2 linked regions of the Allocatelliglobosispora scoriae genome follow. Each later gene encodes a partner of the first gene's protein in a complex. Links are inferred from orthologs where the notes say so. Each region holds a gene or a part of one and is shown in the gene's direction. Other genes may lie near its edges.

Evidence for each region.
Region 2: F4553_RS25800 (region 1) and sucB share a complex: the UniProt entries of both Bacillus subtilis proteins name them as parts of the 2-oxoglutarate dehydrogenase (OGDH) complex. The link is inferred for Allocatelliglobosispora scoriae from one-to-one orthologs.

What each region holds. Positions count from the first base shown.
Region 1 is NZ_JACHMN010000002.1:4,446,767-4,456,921, reverse strand. The notes cover bases 5,914-10,152. They hold F4553_RS25800 (multifunctional oxoglutarate decarboxylase/oxoglutarate dehydrogenase thiamine pyrophosphate-binding subunit/dihydrolipoyllysine-residue succinyltransferase subunit), read left to right. Parts: upstream 5,914-6,259; coding sequence 6,260-9,952; downstream 9,953-10,152. Other genes in these bases: F4553_RS25795 (DUF6104 family protein), read left to right, coding at 9,962-10,144; F4553_RS25805 (hotdog fold domain-containing protein), read left to right, coding at 5,914-5,926. In the rest of the region: F4553_RS25830 (response regulator transcription factor), read right to left, coding at 1,345-2,043; F4553_RS25825 (PadR family transcriptional regulator), read right to left, coding at 2,122-2,715; F4553_RS25820 (DUF4097 family beta strand repeat-containing protein), read right to left, coding at 2,712-3,494; F4553_RS41935 (lysophospholipid acyltransferase family protein), read right to left, coding at 3,499-4,353; F4553_RS25810 (GNAT family N-acetyltransferase), read right to left, coding at 4,350-5,090; more of F4553_RS25805, read left to right, coding at 5,258-5,913. UniProt on the Bacillus subtilis protein: E1 component of the 2-oxoglutarate dehydrogenase (OGDH) complex which catalyzes the decarboxylation of 2-oxoglutarate, the first step in the conversion of 2-oxoglutarate to succinyl-CoA and CO(2).
Region 2 is NZ_JACHMN010000002.1:1,894,251-1,903,103, forward strand. The notes cover bases 2,074-5,010. They hold sucB (2-oxoglutarate dehydrogenase, E2 component, dihydrolipoamide succinyltransferase), read left to right. Parts: upstream 2,074-2,604; coding sequence 2,605-4,416; downstream 4,417-5,010. Outside these bases: F4553_RS14180 (leucyl aminopeptidase), read left to right, coding at 1-648; F4553_RS14185 (hypothetical protein), read right to left, coding at 688-993; F4553_RS14205 (TIGR01777 family oxidoreductase), read right to left, coding at 5,584-6,480; F4553_RS14210 (SCO5389 family protein), read right to left, coding at 6,501-6,896; F4553_RS14215 (DUF6311 domain-containing protein), read left to right, coding at 6,996-8,777. UniProt on the Bacillus subtilis protein: E2 component of the 2-oxoglutarate dehydrogenase (OGDH) complex which catalyzes the second step in the conversion of 2-oxoglutarate to succinyl-CoA and CO(2).

The sequences.
Region 1 (10,155 bases):
CGTGCTCATGGATCCGTCGGCCTTCCTCGTCCGGGCCGCGTCGGCGCGGTAGAACCGTTCGAAGACGCGGTCGCGCTGCTCCGGATCGAGACCCGGACCCTCGTCGGTGACCTCGATCACTGCGTAGCCCGGCTCACCGGGCTCCGCGCGGAGGGCGAGCTTTATCGGCGTCCCGGCGGGGGTGTGTGCCATGGCGTTGCTCATCAGGTTGCCGATCACCTGGCGCAGGCGGGCGTCGTCGCCGTTGACGACGAGCTGCCCCGCGTCGGGCGCGGTGACCAGGTCGATCTGCCGGTCGGCCGCGACCACCCGCGCCGCCTGCACCGCCTCCATCGCGAGCACCCGCAGCTCCACCGGCTGGTGGCGCAGCGGCCGCTCCCGGTCGAGCCGGGCGAGCAGCAGCAGGTCCTCGACGAGCAGGCCCATCCTCGCGGCCTCGTCCTCGATCCGCTTGACGACCTCGGCGACCTTCTCCGGCGACGTCACCGCGCCCTGCCGGTAGAGCTCGGCGAAGCCGCGGATCGTCGTCAGCGGCGTACGCAGCTCGTGCGAGGCGTCGGCGACGAATCGCCGCATCCGGTCCTCGGAGATGCGGGCGTCCGCCTCCGACGCGGCCCTGTGCGGTGAAGGCCGCCTCGACCTGCGAGAGCATCGAGTTGAGCGACCGGGCCAACGAGCCGACCTCGGTCCGCGGATAGGCGGCGCCCGCCTCCGGGTCGGGTACGCGCTGCGTCAGGTCCCCCTCGGCGATCTTCCCCGCCGTCCGCTCGATCGCGCTGAGCGGCCGGAAGCTGCGCCGGATGAGTTCGGTGCCGATCGTCGCGGCGAAGAGCAGCACCGAGATCCCGCCGTAGACATTGATCCACATAAGCTGCTGCAGGGCCTTGTCCAGGTCCCTCGTGCTCATCGCGATGACGAGGAGCCGGTTGCCCGGCAGCTTGGTGACCTTGACGCGCCAGTGCGACTTGCCGTCACCGGAGGCGACGGTGAAGGGGTCGCCCGCCCGGTTCGCCAGCGAGATCAGGTTGTCGGGGAAGTCGGGGTACTGCGACCGCTTCGCCGACGTGATGTCGCGGGGCCATGGCACTTCGCCGTCGAGGTTCGGACCGATGGTGACGAAGTATCCGGGATTGGAATAGCCGTCGGAGGCGCCCAGCACGCGGGCGACCTCCTCGGTGCTGCGGTTGCCGGCATCCTCGCTGAGCTGGTCGTCGATGTGGTCGGTCATGTAGCGGCGCATCGCCATCGTGCTCGCGATGCCGATCAGACCGATCGCCACCGTGAGGAGGGCGAGCACCAGCACGATCAGCTTCGTCCGCAGCGGCACCCGCTGAAGTCGATCTTTCATGCGGAGGGCTTCCGCAGGACGTAACCGACACCTCGCAGCGTCTGGATCAGCCTCGGTTCCACCGAGTCGACCTTGCGGCGCAGGTAGGAGATGTAGGACTCGACGATGTTGTCATCACCGCGGAAGTCGTAGTTCCAGACGTGGTCGAGGATCTGCGCCTTCGACAGCACCCGGTTGGGGTTGAGCATGAGGTAGCGCAGCAGCTTGAACTCGGTTGGCGAGAGCTGCACCCGGTGGCCGCTGCGGAAGACCTCGTGCGTCTCCTCGTCCAGCGTCAGGTCCGCGAACTCCAGCTGCGGCGACGCGGCCTCACCCGCCGTGCGGCGCAGCACCGCACGGATCCGCGCGGTGAGCTCCTCCAGGCTGAAGGGCTTGGTCACGTAGTCGTCGCCACCGAGGGTCAACCCCCGGATCTTGTCCTCCGTCGCGTCGCGCGCGGTCAGAAAAACCACGGGGGTACGCACACCCTCGGCCCGCATCCGCCGGATGACCTCGAATCCGTCGAGGTCGGGCAGCATCACATCGAGCACGACGAGATCCGGACGGCGCTCGGTGAAGGCGGCGACACCCTCACTGCCACTCGTCGCCGTGCGCACCTCGAAGCCGGCGAACCGTAGGCTCGCGCTGAGCAGCTCGACGATATTGGGGTCGTCCTCGACCACGAGCAGCTTCGCCTCGACCTGTGCGGAATTCATGGGTCCATTGAACCCACAGCATCTGCGCTATCGCTGCGACTCTCCTGAGAGAAAACTGTGTGGGTGAGCAGAACCACCTCAACGCAGGAGATCGCGCAGCGTTCTCAGCGTGGAGTCTAGGGCTGCGGTCACCGCCCGGCTACGGCCGGGATCGGGCTTGGCACGGGCGATCAGGCCCCGCGCCTCATCGGTGAACGCATCCAGCTGCCGCTGCAGGTCGGCGTTGCCGGCCGACGCCTCGACGGGGTTTCGTGCCTGGATGACCGGGCCGCCCCGGTTGACGGCCCGGGTCTGCTCGCGCAGCTGTCGTCGCGTGTCGCGGACACCACCGCGGACCTGCTGGGCTATCTCCTCCGCATAGCCGGTGAGGTCGCTGAGGGAGGCCTCGATCTCGGCGGCGAGCGCAGCGACCTCGCTCGCCCGTGCGGTGAGTTCCGCTTCACCGGCGGGGGTGATGGCGTATGTCTTGCGGCCGCCGGCCTCGACGTGGGTGACCAGCCCTTCGGTCTCCATCCGGGCCAGCCGGGGATAGATCGTGCCCGCGCTCGGGACATAGAGGCCCTGGAAGCGCTCCTCCAGCAGCCGCATCAGCTCATAGCCGTGCTTGGGACCCTCCGCCAGCAGGGTCAGCAGGTAGAGGCGCAGCCGCCCGTGCGAGAAGACCGGGGTCATCCGAGCTCGTCCGATCCGAGGCCGGCGAGCAGCGAGACGTCACCGCTGGTCGTCGCGGCGGTGAGCTTGCCGGTCCCCCGGCCGAGCACGCCCTCGGCGTGGTTGGTGAAGACCTTGGCGCCCGGGTCGACGATCTCGGCGAAGGAGCTGGTGATGCGGCCCGACGCGGTCCGCAGCGCGACGGCGAGGTCGCTCTCGGCCGGGATCCGCAAGGTGATGTCGCCGGAGATCGTGTGGAAGGCGAGCTCGGTGTGGAGGGGCTCGTCCAGGTCGCAGGTGATCGTCCCGGAGATCGTCTTGCCGCGGACCTTGCTCGCGGACGACTCCGCGAGGGCGAGATCACCGGAGACCGTCTGCATGGAGAGCTCGCCGCTGACCCGCATCGCCTCCACGTCGCCCGAGACGAGCTTGACGGTGGTGGTGCCGCCGACGCCGAGCAGGCTGATCCGCCCCGACGTGACATTGACGCTGGTGCTGGCCCGCAGGCCCGAGACCGTGACGTTGGCCTCGTTCATCCGCAGGTCGACGACGGTCTGCGGCGGCACGCCGATGGTGATCTCGGATCGCCGCTTCGCCCATCGCCGCCACGACAGGTGGGCGAGCCAGCGCCGGCCACGACCGTGGCGCAGGCGCAGCCGCCCGTTGTCTGCCGTGAGCCGGAGCTTCGTGCCACCGGAGTCGTTGACCTCCACCCGGCACGGCCCCGGGGCGGCGACGATGTTGAGCCGCCCCTTGACCAGCCACACCTCGAGCCGGTCGACCGGCTCGTGGATGGTCAACCGCTCAGGATCCGTGATAGTCCGGTGCACCACTGAAGCGTAGCGGCACTCGCGATACATCGCGAGTTGCCTGCTGAGCGATCATCACGGGTGGCGCGTTGCGCACCGTGACCTCCGCCAGCCGAGCCAGGGCCCGGCGATCCGTCTCCGGCTCGGCGAAGAGCGACCGCCCCGCGCTGGCGGTGATCGTCAGCTCCCGGGTACGCGCCATCCGCCGCAGCGAAGCCATCAGGGTGTCCTGCCCGACGAACGCCGCCACGGTGCTCTCCACCCCGCCGACCCGGAATCCGAGCGCGACCGGGGTCACCCGGGCACCGGCGTCCACCGCGGCCTGGAAGAACGCCGGGCGCATCGGTACTCGGCAAGCACCGCAGGTCGTCGTCGCCTCGGGGAAGACCACGACCGTGCCGCCCGCACGGAGCGCCGCGGCGACCCGGTCCACGGCACCCGGCAGGCCCCTCGGTGACGAGCGGTCGATGAAGATCGCGCCCATCGTGGCGGCGAGCGAGCCGATCACCGGCCAGCCCCGCACCTCCCGCTTCGAGACGAGGCGGGCCTTTCCGTCCAGCGCCATCATCAGGACCACGTCGACCCAGGAGACGTGGTTCGCGACGAGGAGTCCGGGGCGGAACTTTCCGCGTACCACCAGGCGAAGCCCCAGCGACGCGAGCAGGGCGCGCGAGAACGCCTTGACCACCGCGGGCCTGCGTGCCACGAACGGCTTCGCCAGGACGAACGCGAGCAGCAGCACGAAACCGGCGCTGAGCCGGGCCCAGTAGCGCAGCAGTGACACACGCTGCGTCGCGACCGGCAGGCAGTGGTCGCCGCAGTCGCTCGTCGGATCCCACAGCGAGCTCATACCGATTCGATCCCGAAGTGCCTGAGGTATTTCGAGTCGATCCGGTCCAGGTTGAGCAGCACGTAGAAGTCGGCGCAGTCGAAGTCCCGGTCGTAGGCCGGCTCGCCGCACACCCAGGCACCGAGCCGCAGGTAGCCCTTGAGCAGCGGGGGCACGGCGACCCGGCCCACCGGCTCCGCCGACGGCAGCCAGGGGGCGTGCGGGGTGACCCGGAGCTCCGGCGGGCTGAGGTGCTTCTGCGTCAGCCCGCGTACGCCGGCCGCCGTCACGCCGCCGTCGGCGAGCGGGACCGAGGCGCACCCGCCGAGCCAGCGGTGCCCGCCGCGGGCCAAGTAGCTGGCGATCCCCGCCCACATGATGTTGATGACCGCGCCGTTGCGGTGGTCGGGAGCCACGCAGGAGCGGCCCGCCTCGACCAGCTTGTCGCGCAGCACCGTGAGGCCGCCCATGTCGAACTCGGTCTCGGCGTAGCGGCGGCCGAGCCAGACCGCGCGCTGCGGCGGCAGCAGCCGGTAGGTCCCGACCACCTCACCGGACGCGTCGTGGCGCACGACGAGGTGATCGCAGTAGGCGTCGAACTCGTCGACGTCGGACCCGGCGACCTCGGAGTGCAGGGTGGCACCGAGCTCCTCGGCGAAGACCTGGTAGCGAAGCTTCTGTGCGGCTTCGACCGTGGCCGCATCGCTGGCGATGAGCGCCGAATATCCCGTCGGCGCCGCGGTCAACAGAATTGTCATGCGCCCTGTGTAAGGGCCCCCAGCAGCTACGGCGTGTCGGCTTGACCCCACCAACATGACCACAACATGAAGCTCTGTTGTTGGTCGTGACGTTGCCCCGTCCATCGATCCGCAACGCACCGGGGCGCCGTGGTGCCGACGACGGCCCACCAGCCAATAATGGGGCGATGGGAAAGCGGAAGCTGATCGTGACGGGGCGGTTCAACGGGCCGCCGACCTCGGGAAACGGCGGCTACACGGCTGGGCTGCTCGCCGGGGAACTGCCGAGCGGCCCGGCGACGGTGACGCTGCGCCTGCCGCCGCCGCTCGACACGCCGATGGTGGTGGTCCAGGCGGAGCCCGGCAAGGTCGAAATGCGCGACGGGGATGCGGTCGTCGCGACCGGCAAGGCGGCGACCGAGCCGCTCGACGCGGCACCCGCCTTCGCCGACCCGGCCGCCGCCGGGCCCTACGCGGGATTCACGGACCATCCGTTCCCGACCTGTTATGTCTGCGGTCCGGATCGCGCCGCCGGTGACGGGCTGCGCATCTTCCCCGGCCGGATTCCCGACGGTCGGACGGCCGCGAGCTGGCACGTCCCGGGTGACGTGAATGCGACAACGATCTGGGCCGCGCTGGACTGCCCCGGTGGCTGGGCACTGATCGCCCCCGGCCGGCCGTATGTGCTCGGCCGGATCAGCGTCGCGATCAACGTGCTGCCCCGACCCGGCGAGGAGTGCGTCATCATCGGCGAGACCGTGGGAACGCAGGGGCGCAAGGGGTTCGTGCGCAGCGCGCTCTACACGCCGACGGGTGTGCTTCTCGCACACTCGAACGCCACCTGGATCTCCGTCTGACACCGCAGGCTGTTGTTTCCGGCGCGCCCTGCGGGGCTCCGGTCGCTGCGCTCCCTGCACTCCTCATGCCAGCCAGGCAGTTGTTTTGGCGCGCCCTGCGGGGCTCCGGTCGCTGCGCTCCCTGCACTCCTCATGCCAGCCAGGCAGTTGTTTTGGCGCGCCCTGCGGGGCTCCGCTCGCTGCGCTCCCTGCACTCCTCGTGCCAGCGCCGTGTGAGGCGCGACACCTGATGACCACCGTGCGCTGAGTAGTGGGGCAGGCGCGTAGCCTGGACACGGCCTTAACCCACACTCAGCGCTTGGCTGCGATTCCCACAAGAGGGCGAGAGCGAACGTGTCGACCCAGCACACCTCGGACAACCCCCTGGCCAGCTTCGGTCCCAACGAATGGATCGTCGAGGAGATGTACCAGCGGTACCTCACCGATCCGGCCAGCGTCGATCCTGCGTGGCACGACTTCTTCGCCGACTACAAGCCGGCCGGTGATGCCGCTCCCGCGTCCACCAAGGCGGCGGCAGCGCCCGCGGTGACTCCGGCTCAGGCCGCACCCGCCGCAGCCGCCGCGCCCGCCGCCACACCCGCCGCCCCGCCCCCGGCCCCCGCTCCGGCGAAGGCTGCCGCCGCGGCCCCCGCGAAGGCCGCTCCCGCCAAGGCCGCACCGGCGCAGGCAGTGCCCGCCGGTGGGACGACGGTCCCGCTGCGCGGTGTCGCCAGCAAGATCGTCCAGAACATGGACGCGTCGCTGGCGGTGCCGACCGCGACGAGCGTCCGCGCCGTCCCGGCCAAGCTCCTCGCCGACAACCGCATCGTGATCAACAACCATCTCGCCCGCGGTCGCGGCGGGAAGGTCAGCTTCACCCACCTCATCGGGTACGCGCTGGTCAAGGCCCTCGCCGCGCACCCGGAGATGAACAACTCCTTCGCCGAGGTCGACGGCAAGCCGGTGATGGTCGTGCCGGAGCACGTCAACCTGGGCATCGCCATCGACCTGCAGAAGCCCGACGGCTCGCGCACCCTCGTGGTGCCGTCCATCAAGGGCTGCGAGCTGATGGACTTCCGCCAGTTCTGGGCCGCCTATGAGGACACCGTCCGCCGGGCCCGCCGCAACGAGCTGACGATGGACGACTACACCGGGACGACCTTCTCGCTGACCAACCCCGGCGGCATCGGCACGGTGCACTCGCAGCCGCGCCTCATGGTCGGCCAGGGCACCATCATCGGCGTCGGCGCCATGGAGTACCCGGCGCCCTTCTCCGGCATGAGCGAGACCCAGCTCGCCGAGATGGCCGTCAGCAAGATCGTGACGCTGACCAGCACCTACGACCACCGGATCATCCAGGGCGCGCAGTCCGGCGAGTTCCTGAAGGTCGTGCACGAGCTGCTCATCGGCGACGAGTTCTACGACGAGCTCTTCACCTCGCTGCGGATCCCCTACGAGCCGGTCCGCTGGGTCACCGACATCGCGCACACCTCCGAGGGCCAGATCGACAAGGCGGCCCGGGTCGTCGAGCTCATCCGCGAATACCGCGTGCGCGGCCACCTGATGGCCGACACCGACCCGCTGGAGTTCGAGATCCGCAAGCACCCGGACCTCGACATCCGGGAGCACGGCCTGACCCTGTGGGACCTCGACCGGTCGTTCCCGGTCGGCGGTTTCGCCGGCAAGCAGAAGATGAAGCTCCGCGACGTCCTCGGCGTCCTGCGCGACTCCTACTGCCGCCGCATCGGCATCGAGTACATGCACATCACCAGCCCCGAGGAGCGCGACTGGATCGCGGGCCGGGTGGAGAGCAAATACACCAAGCCGACCCGCGAGGAGCAGCAGCACATCCTCAACCGGCTCAATGCCGCCGAGGCCTTCGAGACCTTCCTCGCCACCAAATACGTCGGCCAGAAGCGCTTCTCGCTGGAGGGCGCCGAGTCGGTGATCCCGATGCTCGACGAGGTGCTGCAGAGCTCCGCCGAGGCGGCTCTCGACGAGGTCGTCATCGGCATGGCCCACCGTGGACGCCTCAACGTGCTCGCCAACATCGTGGGCAAGCCGTACGAGAAGATCTTCAACGAGTTCGAGGGCCACCTGGACCCGAAGTCCGCCCAGGGGTCCGGCGACGTGAAATACCACCTCGGCATGACCGGCAAGTTCACCTCGCCGGACGGCCAGCACGGCGTGACGGTCTCCCTCGCGGCGAACCCGTCGCACCTGGAGGCGGTCGATCCGGTGCTGGAGGGCATCGTGCGGGCCAAGCAGGACCGCCTGGACCTGGGCCTGGAGGGCTACACGGTGCTGCCGGTGCTGGTGCACGGCGACGCCGCCTTCGCCGGGCAGGGCGTGGTCGCCGAGACGCTCAACCTGTCGCAGCTGCGCGGTTACCGCACCGGCGGCACGGTCCACATCGTCATCAACAACCAGGTCGGCTTCACCACCGCCCCGGAGTATTCTCGGTCGTCGCTCTACTGCACCGACGTGGCGCGGATGATCCAGGCGCCGATCTTCCACGTCAACGGCGATGACCCCGAGGCCGTCGTCCGGGTGGCCCGCCTCGCCTTCGAGTACCGCCAGGCCTTCAACAAGGACGTCGTCATCGACCTCGTCTGCTACCGCCGGCGCGGTCACAACGAGGGCGACGACCCGTCGATGACCAACCCGCTGATGTACCAGATCATCGACACGAAGCGCTCGACCCGCAAGCTCTACACCGAGGAGCTGATCGGCCGGGGCGACATCACCGTCGCCGAGGGCGAGGAGGCGCTGCGCGACTTCCAGCAGCAGCTCGAGACCGTCTTCAAGGCGACCCGGGCCTCGGCCTCGTCGCCCGCGACGATGAAGCGCTCGCGGGAGCCGCAGGCCGAGCCGATCGTGGCGACCGCGGTCAGCGCCGAACTCGTCGCGCAGATCGGCCAGGCGCACGTCAACCTGCCCGAGGGCTTCACCCCGCACAAGCGGGTGCAGCAGCTGCTCGACCGCCGGGCCAAGATGTCGGTCGAGGGCGACATCGACTGGGGCTTCGCCGAGATCATCGCGTTCGGCTCGCTGCTCGCGCAGGGTGTCACGGTCCGGCTCTCGGGTCAGGACTCACGCCGGGGCACCTTCGTGCAGCGGCACGCGGCGATCGTCGACGCGCAGACCGGCTCGGACTTCCTGCCGGTCACGGCGGTGGCGACGGGCGACGCCCGCTTCCACGCCCACGACTCGCTCCTGTCGGAGTACGCGGCCATGGGCTTCGAGTACGGCTACTCCGTCGAGAACCCGGACGCGCTCGTGCTCTGGGAGGCGCAGTTCGGCGACTTCGTCAACGGCGCGCAGTCCATCGTGGACGAGTTCGTCTCGTCGGGCGAGGCCAAGTGGGGCCAGCAGTCGTCGGTGACGCTGCTGCTGCCGCACGGCCACGAGGGCCAGGGACCCGACCACACCTCGGGCCGCCCGGAGCGCTACCTCCAGCTCTGCGCCGAGGACAACATCCGCGTGGTCATCCCGACCACCCCGGCCAACCACTTCCACCTGCTGCGCCGCCAGGCGCTCACGTCGAAGCGCAAGCCGCTCGTGGTCTTCTCGCCCAAGTCGCTGCTGCGCCACAAGCTCGCCGTCTCGTCGGTCGCCGACTTCACCACCGGCACCTTCCAGCCGGTGATCGGTGAGACCGCGGCGCTCAACCCGACCGACGTCAAGCGCGTGATCCTGTGCTCGGGCAAGGTCTATTACGACCTGGTCCAGGCGCGGTCCGAGCGTGGCATCACCGACACCGCGATCATCCGCCTGGAGCAGCTCTACCCGCTCCCGGTCGAGGAGGTGCGGGCGCAGCTCGCCGCCTACCCGGGTGCCGAGGACTGGGCGTGGGTCCAGGAGGAGCCGGCCAACCAGGGCGCGTGGTCGTTCGTGGCGCTCAACCTGCTGGAGCACCTCGACGGCGTCCGGCTGCGGCGGATCTCCCGCCCGGCGGCTGCGGCACCGGCGGTCGGCTCGGCGAAGCTGCACGACGTGGAGCAGGCTGCCCTGCTCGACGCCGCGCTGCCGAAGCTCAACGGCTAGGCTCCGCCGATGTACTTCACGGATCGCGGCATCGAGGAGCTCGTCGAGCGGCGCGGTGACGAGTCGCTCGCCGTCGAGTGGCTCGCCGAACGCCTGCGCGACTTCGTCGACGGCAACCCGGAGTTCGAGACCGCCGTCGAGCGCCTGGCGACCTACCTGGCCCGCTACGACGCAGACGACGACCTCGACTGACCCTCGTTACG
Region 2 (8,853 bases), 2.6 Mb from region 1 along the record:
ATGTCGGGTGCTGCCGCGGTGGCGTCCACCATGATCGCGATCAGCGCGCTGAAGCCCGCCGTCGAGGTCGTCGCCTACATCCCGATGGCGGAGAACATGCTCTCCGGCACGGCGTACCGGCCGGGTGACGTGGTCACCATGCGCAACGGCAAGCGGGTCGAGGTGCTCAACACCGACGCCGAGGGCCGCATGATCCTCGGCGACGCGATGGCCCGCGCCTGCGAGGACAACCCGGCCTACCTGCTGGAGACCTCCACGCTCACCGGCGGCCAGGTGATCGCACTCGGCAAGAAGATCTCCGGGCTGATGGGCACCGAGTCCCTGACCGCCCGGATCAAGGCGGCGGGTGACGAGGTCGGCGAGCCCGGCTGGCCGATGCCGCTGCCCGACGAGATCCGCAAGACGATGGAGTCCGACGTCGCCGACATCCTGCAGGTCAGCGCAGGCATGGAGCGGTCGGGCCACATGCTGCAGGGCGGCATCTTCCTGCGCGAGTTCGTGGCCGACGGCGTCGACTGGGCGCACATCGACATCGCCGGGCCCTCCTTCAACTCGGGCGAGGCGAGCGGGTACCTGACGAAGGGCGGCACCGGGGTGCCCGTACGGACCCTGATCGCCATGGTGGAGGACATCGCCGCCAACGGATAGGCGAAGCGCGCCCCCTCAGCGGTCGGCTGAGGGGGCCGCTCAGCGGCCGCGCCGACGTTCGTTGTAATCGCGCATCCGCTGCGGATAGCCGGTCAGCTTCACGTCATAGACGGGAATGTTGAGCCGCTTGCCGAACTGCCACGCCGCGCCGGGGTCGCTGACCCGGCGGCGGGTCCACTCACCATCGTGGGCGATGAGGATGACGGTGGTCTCGGTGACCGTCGTCTTCGGTTCGATGAAGGCCTCGACCCCATAACGCGTACGCACGAAGTTCTCAAGATGTGCGAGATCTGCGTTGATTGTCTGCCTCACGGGTGAGCGATCGTTGTCGAACAGGCGTCGCAACCAGCCCACCAATGCCTCCCACGTCACGGTTTCAGCGCTCCCAGTGTAGGGCGGCGCGCACATAGGTTACTGAGGAGAACGTGGTCTTGGGCACCTCTGTGCGCGGGGACGGTCTTTAAGTGACAAGATGACCGGAGATGAGGTGCCCGGCCGATCGTCGCGGCACGCATGCAGCCAGATGCGACGTGGGAGATGTGACGTGAGCGACACGTTCGACGTAGTGATTCTCGGTGGGGGCAGCGGTGGCTACGCGACCGCGCTCCGTGCAGCACAGCTCAACCTGAGCGTCGTGCTCATCGAGAAGGACAAGCTGGGCGGCACCTGCCTGCACCGCGGCTGCATCCCGACCAAGGCTCTGCTGCACGCCGGCGAGGTCGCCGACCAGACCCGCGAGGCGGAGGCCTTCGGCATCAAGGCCGAGTTCCTCGGTGTCGACATGAAGGGCGTCAACACCTACAAGGACGACATCGTCGGCAAGCTCTACAAGGGTCTCCAAGGTCTGATCAAGTCGGCCAAGGTGACCTACGTGGAGGGCACCGGCACGCTCGTGGCGCCCAATGTGGTCGAGGTCGCGGGCACCCGTTACACGGGCCGCAACATCGTGCTCGCCACCGGCTCGTACTCCAAGACCATCCCAGGCCTCGAGGTCGACGGGGTGAAGGTGCTCGCCAGCGAGCACGCCCTCGTGCTGGACAAGCTCCCCGCGAGCGCGATCGTGCTCGGCGGCGGCGTCATCGGCGTCGAGTTCGCGAGCGCCTGGAAGTCCCTCGGCTCGGACGTGACGATCGTCGAGGCGCTGCCCCGACTGGTCGCCGCCGAGGACGCGGACATCAGCAAGCAGCTCGAGCGCACCTTCCGCAAGCGCGGCATCGGCTTCAAGGTGGGCAAGCCCTTCGAGAAGCTCGAGAAGACCGACACCGGCGTCAAGGTCACGATCGCGGGCGGCGAGGTCCTCGAGGCCGAGGTGCTGCTCGTCGCGGTCGGCCGCGGCCCCTCCACCGCAAACTGCGGCTATGAGGCCCAGGGCGTCAAGATGGAGCGTGGCTTCGTCCTCACCGACGAGCGCCTGCGCACCAACGTGCCCAACGTCTTCGCCGTCGGCGACATCGTCCCCGGCCTGCAGCTCGCGCACCGCGGCTTCGCCCAGGGCATCTTCGTCGCCGAGGAGATCGGTGGCCTCAACCCGCCGGTCATCGTCGAGTCGGGCATCCCGCGCGTCACCTACTGCGACCCCGAGATCGCGTCGGTCGGCATCACCGAGGCCCAGGCCAAGGAGAAGTACGGCGACGACAAGGTCAAGTCGCTCAACTACAACCTCGGCGGCAACGGCAAGAGCGGCATCCTCAAGACGCAGGGCTTCGTCAAGCTCGTCAGCGTCGTCGACGGGCCGGTCGTCGGCGTCCACATGATCGGCGCGCGCATGGGTGAGCAGGTCGGCGAGGCCGCGCTCATCGTCAACTGGGAGGCTTTCCCGGCCGAGGTCGCGCAGCTGATCCACGCTCACCCGACGCAAAACGAGGCTCTGGGCGAGGCGCACCTGGCGCTCGCCGGCAAGCCGCTGCACGCCCACGCCTGAGAACTCATCGGATTGATCACAAGGAGATAGCTGAGATGCCGGTATCGGTCACCATGCCGCGCCTCGGGGAGAGCGTCACCGAGGGCACCGTCACCCGCTGGCTGAAGCAGGAGGGGGACCGGGTCGAGGTCGACGAGCCGCTGCTCGAGGTCTCCACCGACAAGGTCGACACCGAGATCCCCTCCCCTGCGGCGGGCATCCTGACGAAGATCGTTGTCGGTGAGGACGAGACGGCCGAGGTCGGCAGCGAGCTCGCCGTCATCTCCGACTCCGACGAGCCCGCCGCCGAGGCCGCACCGGCTCCGGCTGCTCCGGCGGAGGCTCCGGCCGCCGAGCCGGTGGAGGCCGCGCCTGCCGAGGCCGCCCCCGCCGAGGACGCTCCCGCCGAGGCTGCTCCCGCCGCCGAGGCCGCGCCTGCGGCTCCGGCCGCTGAGGCCGCCGCGCCGGCCGGCTCCGGCGGTTCCACGCCGGTGACGCTGCCCGCACTGGGCGAGAGCGTCACCGAGGGCACCGTCACTCGCTGGCTCAAGGCGGTCGGCGACAGCGTCGAGGTCGACGAGCCGCTGCTCGAGGTCTCCACCGACAAGGTCGACACCGAGATCCCGTCGCCGGTTGCGGGCACCCTGCTGGAGATCAAGGTCGCCGAGGACGAGACCGCACCGGTCGGCGCGACGCTCGCGGTGATCGGCACCGCCGGTGCCGCTCCTGCCGCTCCTGCCGCTGCTCCCGCCCAGACGCCTGCCCCGGCCGCTCCGGCCGCCGCGCCGGCTCCGGCCGCCGCTGCTCCGGCTGCTCAGCCCGCGGCACCGGCCGCGCCCGCAGCGCAGCCCGCAGCACCTGCTCCCCAGCCGGCAGCTCCTGCTGTCCAGCCCGCGCCGGTCGCAGCAGCGCCCGCTGCGGCTCCGGCCGGCGCGCCGAGCGGCGACGGCTACGTCACCCCGCTCGTCCGCAAGCTCGCGGCCGAGCACGGCGTCGCCCTCGCCACCCTGACGGGTACGGGCGTCGGCGGCCGCATCCGCAAGCAGGATGTGCTCGACGCCGCTGAGAAGGCGAAGGCACCCGCCGCAGCCGCACCGGCGACGGCAGCCAAGGCCCCGGCCAAGGCGGCAGCCGAGCCGAGCCCGCTGCGGGGCCGGACCGAGAAGATGTCCCGGATGCGCTCGCTCATCGCGCAGCGCATGGTGGAGTCGCTGCAGATCTCCGCGCAGCTCACCACGGTCGTCGAGGTGGACATCACCAAGATCGCCAAGCTGCGGGACCAGGCGAAGGGCGACTTCCTCGCCAAGCACGGCGTGAAGCTGTCCTACCTGCCGTTCTTCGCCCTGGCCGCGGTCGAGGCGCTGCGGATCTACCCGACCGTCAACGCGCAGATCGACCAGGAAGCCGGCACGATCACCTATCACGACGCCGAGCACCTGGGCATGGCCGTCGACACCGACCGGGGCCTGATGGTGCCGGTGATCCGCAACGCGGGCGACCTCAACCTCGCCGGTATGGCGAAGCGGATCGGCGAGGCCGCCGAGCGGACCCGCACCGGCAAGATCAGCCCGGACGAGCTGTCGGGCGGCACCTTCACGCTGACCAACACGGGCAGCCGGGGTGCCCTCTTCGACACGCCGATCATCAACCAGCCGCAGGTCGCGATCCTCGGCACCGGCGCGGTCGTCAAGCGCGCGGTCGTGGTGGACGACCCGGACCTCGGCGAGCTGATCCTGCCTCGCTTCATGGTCTACCTGGCACTCTCCTACGACCACCGGCTGGTGGACGGCGCCGACGCCGCCCGTTTCCTCAGCTCGATCAAGGAGCGCCTGGAGGGCGGCAACTTCGAGGCCGACCTAGGCCTGTAAGCACGCGATGGTGAGGGGCGCTCCGCGATTGCGGAGCGCCCCTCACCCGTTCTTCACGTGTATCCAAGATCGCGCCCCTTCCGGGAAAGTCGGCGCTCGCGCCTGCATGATCGCGCTGTTTCCCGGAAATAAGGCGCTCACCCGGCGCGCGAGGGGCCTGTTTCCGGGAAGCAGCGCGATCATGCAGGCTCGGCCCGGGCCGAGCTGATCAAGATCGGCGCAACTCTTGAAGAGTTGGTCTAAGAGTTCCTAACAGAGTCGGTTGACGTGTCGGAACGTGATGATGCAGGTGGCGAGGCTGAGGAAGGCTTCGTGGATGTCGTCTCGGCGTTCCCAGCGGATGCGTAGGCGTTTCATCCCGTGGTACCAGGCGATGGTGCGTTCGACGACCCATCGGATGGTGCCCAGGCCGGAGCCGTGGGCTTCGCCCCGGCGGGCGATGTGTGGCCGGATGCCTCTGGCGCGTACGAGTCTGCGGTATTTGTCGTGGTCGTAACCGCGGTCGGCGTACAGCTCGTCCGGACGCTGGCGCGGCCTGCCGCGCTTGCCTGGTATCGCGGGGATGGCGTCGATCAGTGGAATGAGCTGGGTGACATCGTTGCGGTTGCCGCCGCAGAGCGTGACGGCCAGGGGAATGCCCGCGCCGTCGGTCAGGAAGTTGTGCTTGGAGCCGGGTCTGGCACGGTCGACCGGGCTCGGTCCGCTTTTGGGCCGCGGCGGGCGGCGCGCACGTGCGAGGAGTCGATGACCGCGCGAGACCAGTCCAAACGCCCGGCCTGGTGCAGTTCAGCCAGCAGCACCTCGTGCAGACGCTGCCAGACGTCGGCGTCGTTCCATTCCGCCAGGCGCCGCCAGCAGGTCATCCCGGACCCGAACCCGAGCTCCTGCGGCAGGAACTCCCACTGAATACCGGTGTGCAGCACGAACAGGATGCCCTGCAACGCCTGGCGGTCCGACAACCGCGACCGGCCGGGGCTACGGAACCGGCGCGGCTTGACCGGCAGCAACGGCTCTATCCGCCGCCACAACTCGTCCGGCACGATCCACGGCGGCCGTTCACCCTTCCTCACCACCTGCTCAACAGGATCGAGCGACCCGAGACGCGCCCGAGCCACCCGAGTCATCCCATTGTGTTAGGAACTCTAAGAGGACGCGCGACCGGCCCGGTCAGGGCAGGACGGCGGCGAGCGCCTCACGTACCGTCTCGTGCTGGAACGTGAAACCGGCGTTGAGCAGCACCTTCGGCAGCACCCGCTTGCTGGCGACCATGTCCGCGGCGACATCGCCCGCGACGACCTTCATCGCCAGGCCCGGGATACGCCAGAAGGTGGGCCGGTGCAGCGCCTCGCCGAGTGCCTTCGTGAACTCGGCGTTCGTCGCCGGCTGCGGCCCCACCAGATTGACGGGGCCGGCGATCTCGTCGTGCTCCAGCACGAACCGCACCGCGTTCAGCCAGTCGACCATCGAGATCCACGGCACGTACTGGCCCCCGTTACCGATCTTGCCGCCGACCCCGAGCTTGAAGGGCAGCAGGAGCGGCTTGAGCAGCCCGCCGCCGGGGTCCAGGGGGAAACCCGTCCGCAGCATCACCGTCCGCACACCGGCCATCTCAGCCCGCCGGGCGGCCGTCTCCCAGTCGCGGGAGAGGATCGCCAGGAAGTCGTCGCCGGGCTCGGCCTCCTCGTCGACGAGGGTGTCGCCGGTGTCGCCGTAGAAGCCGACCGCCGAGGAGTTGATCAGCACCTTGGGGCGCCGGTCGGCGGGCATCGTGGCGAGCGTCATGGCGAGCAGGCTCGTCGGCACGATCCGGGACGTACGCAGCTCACGGCGGTAGGAGTCGGTCCACCGTTTGTCGGCGACACCGACGCCGCCGAGATTGACGATGGCGTCGGCTCCGTCGAGCACCGAGGCGTCCAGGCGACCCGCTTCGGGGTCCCAGGACGCCTCGGTGGGCGTGGTGGCCGGTCGGCGTACCAACCTGGTTATCTCGTGCCCGTCGGCGCGTAAGGTGCCGACGAGCTTCGTGCCCAGAAAGCCGGAGCTACCGGCCACCACGATCCGCATGTGCCAATTGTGCGGGACTGCTAGCAGTCGCGAAGCTCCGGGCTCTGGTTGAGCAGTTGGCCCCGCACGGAGATGAACTCCTGGTAGGTGGCCTCGCCGACGGCGCCGAGCCGGAACGCGGCGACGCGGTGGCAGTTCTGGAAGGCGAGTTTGACGCCGAAGTGACGCTCAAGACCGCCGCGGATCGCGTCGCTGGCGAGCGCGCGGAGCAGTTCGCCACGCTCGGCCTCCGACGGCGGCGGCACCTCGTGCTCGCCGAGGTCGGCGCCGGGATTGGCGGCGAGGTCGGCGGCTGCGGCGGAGATCACGGTCCACGCGTAGGGCAGCGACTCGCGGACAACCCCGACGAACTCGGCGTCATCGACCTGGCCGGCCGCGGCTCGCTCCAGCAGCGCGGTGGGGACGTTCAGAGACATTCAATCCTCCTGGTACGGGCAAAGGTGCTTACCGGTATTGAATGTCGTTTTCATTAAGCGAACAAGGCGCCACGCCGATCGGTTGATAGGGTTCACCGAGTGTCACCAACCCCCCAGCCACTCCCCCGCAGGCCTCGGCGCGCCGACCTGATCGTCGCCGTGATCGCCGTCGCCCTCGCGATCTGGGTCACCAGCGCCCTCTGGCTCGACCCCAACGGGCGTGCCGTCGCCGTCAACTCCGGTGACCAGGCCCTCTTCGAGTGGCTGCTCGCCTTCGGCGGGCACAGCCTCGTCGGCCTGGACAACCCGCTGCTGACCGGCCTGCTCAACGCACCCGACCAGGTCAACCTCGCGGTCAACACCTCGATCACCGTGCTGGCCTGGCTCTTCGCCCCGGTGACCTTCCTCTTCGGCCCGTCGGTGTCGTTCCTGGCGATCCTCACGCTCAACCTGGCCGGGTCGGCCTACGCGTGGTACTGGCTCTTCCAGCGCAAACTCGACATGAGCCCGGTCGCCGCCGGAGTCGCCGGGATCTTCGCCGGGTTCGCCCCGGCACTCGTCTCGCACGCCAACTCGCACCTCAACTGGACCGCGCAGTGGCTCATCCCGCTGATCCTCGCCAACCTGATGGGCCTGCACCGCCGACCCCTCCGCCGAGGCATCCTGCTCGGCCTGCTCGTCGGGGTGACCTTCTCCATCGCCGCGGAGGCGCTCTTCTTCACCGCGCTCGCCTGGGCGGTCTTCCTGCTCGTGTGGGTCCCGGCCCGGCGTGACCGGCTCGGCGCGGTGGTCAAGCCCTATCTCAAAGGGCTCGGCATCACCGCGATCGTCGCCGGGATCCTCCTCGCCTACCCGCTCTACCTGCACTTCGCCGGTCCGCAGCGTTATGAGGGGACCGGGTTCGACCACCGGATCCACAGCGAGGACGTGGCCGCCTACGGCTCGTTCCCGAAGCTCTCCCTCGCCGGGGCGCTCGGCCTCAACAGCGATCTTGCGCCCAACCCGACCGAGGAGAACTCCTTCTTCGGCCTGCCGCTGCTGCTCGTCGCGATCGCCTGCCTGATCCTCCTCTGGCGGCTGCGCCCGGAGCGCCGGGCCACCCTGCGGGCGCTCGCCGTCACCGGCGGAGTCTTCGCGCTGCTCTCCTTCGGTCCGCGGATCAAATTCGCCGGAACCTCGATCGACATCCCGCTGCCCTATGCCTTCCTGGGCAAGCTGCCGGTCTTCGACGCGGCGCTCCCCGCCCGGCTGGCGCTGGTGGTGGCGCCGATCATCGCCCTGATCCTCGCGCTCGCCCTGGACGAGCTGCCCCGGCTGCCCGCCGGCAGCCGCCGCGTGGCTCGGCCGGTGCTGATCGCCGGGCTGGTGGCGGGGCTGCTGCCGCTCTTCCCGATCCAGATCCCGGCGGTGGAGCGCCCCCGCGTGCCGCACTTCATCAGCTCCGGCGAGTGGAAGACGGTGGTGCCGCCCGGCGGGGTGCTCGTCCCGGTCCCGCTCCCGTCGGACGTGCTCCCCGACGGGCAGCGCTGGCAGGCTTCGGCGCTGGCGGCCGACCCGACCGGCGAGGTCTTCACGGTCCCGGCCGGCTTCTTCCTCGGCCCCGGCGGCCCGGACGGACGCGGCCGCATCGGTCCGGTCCCCCGCCCGACAGCAGCCCTGTTGGAGCAGGTGGCGAACACCGGCGAGGTCCCGGTCGTCTACCCGAGCATGATCTCGGCCGCGCAGGACGACCTGGCGTACTGGCAGGCCGACGCCGTCGTCCTCCCGACCCGCCCGTTCGGCCGCGCTCCCATCCACACCGAGGCGTTGCTGGAGACGATGACGAAGCTGCTCGGCGCCCCGCAGCGCCGCGACGACGTCTGGGTGTGGCAGGTCTCATGATCGCTGCCGCAGGTGCGCGGTCCTCAGCACCAACTCTTGAAGAGTTGCGGCGATCGTGGCCTTACTCGGAGGTGCG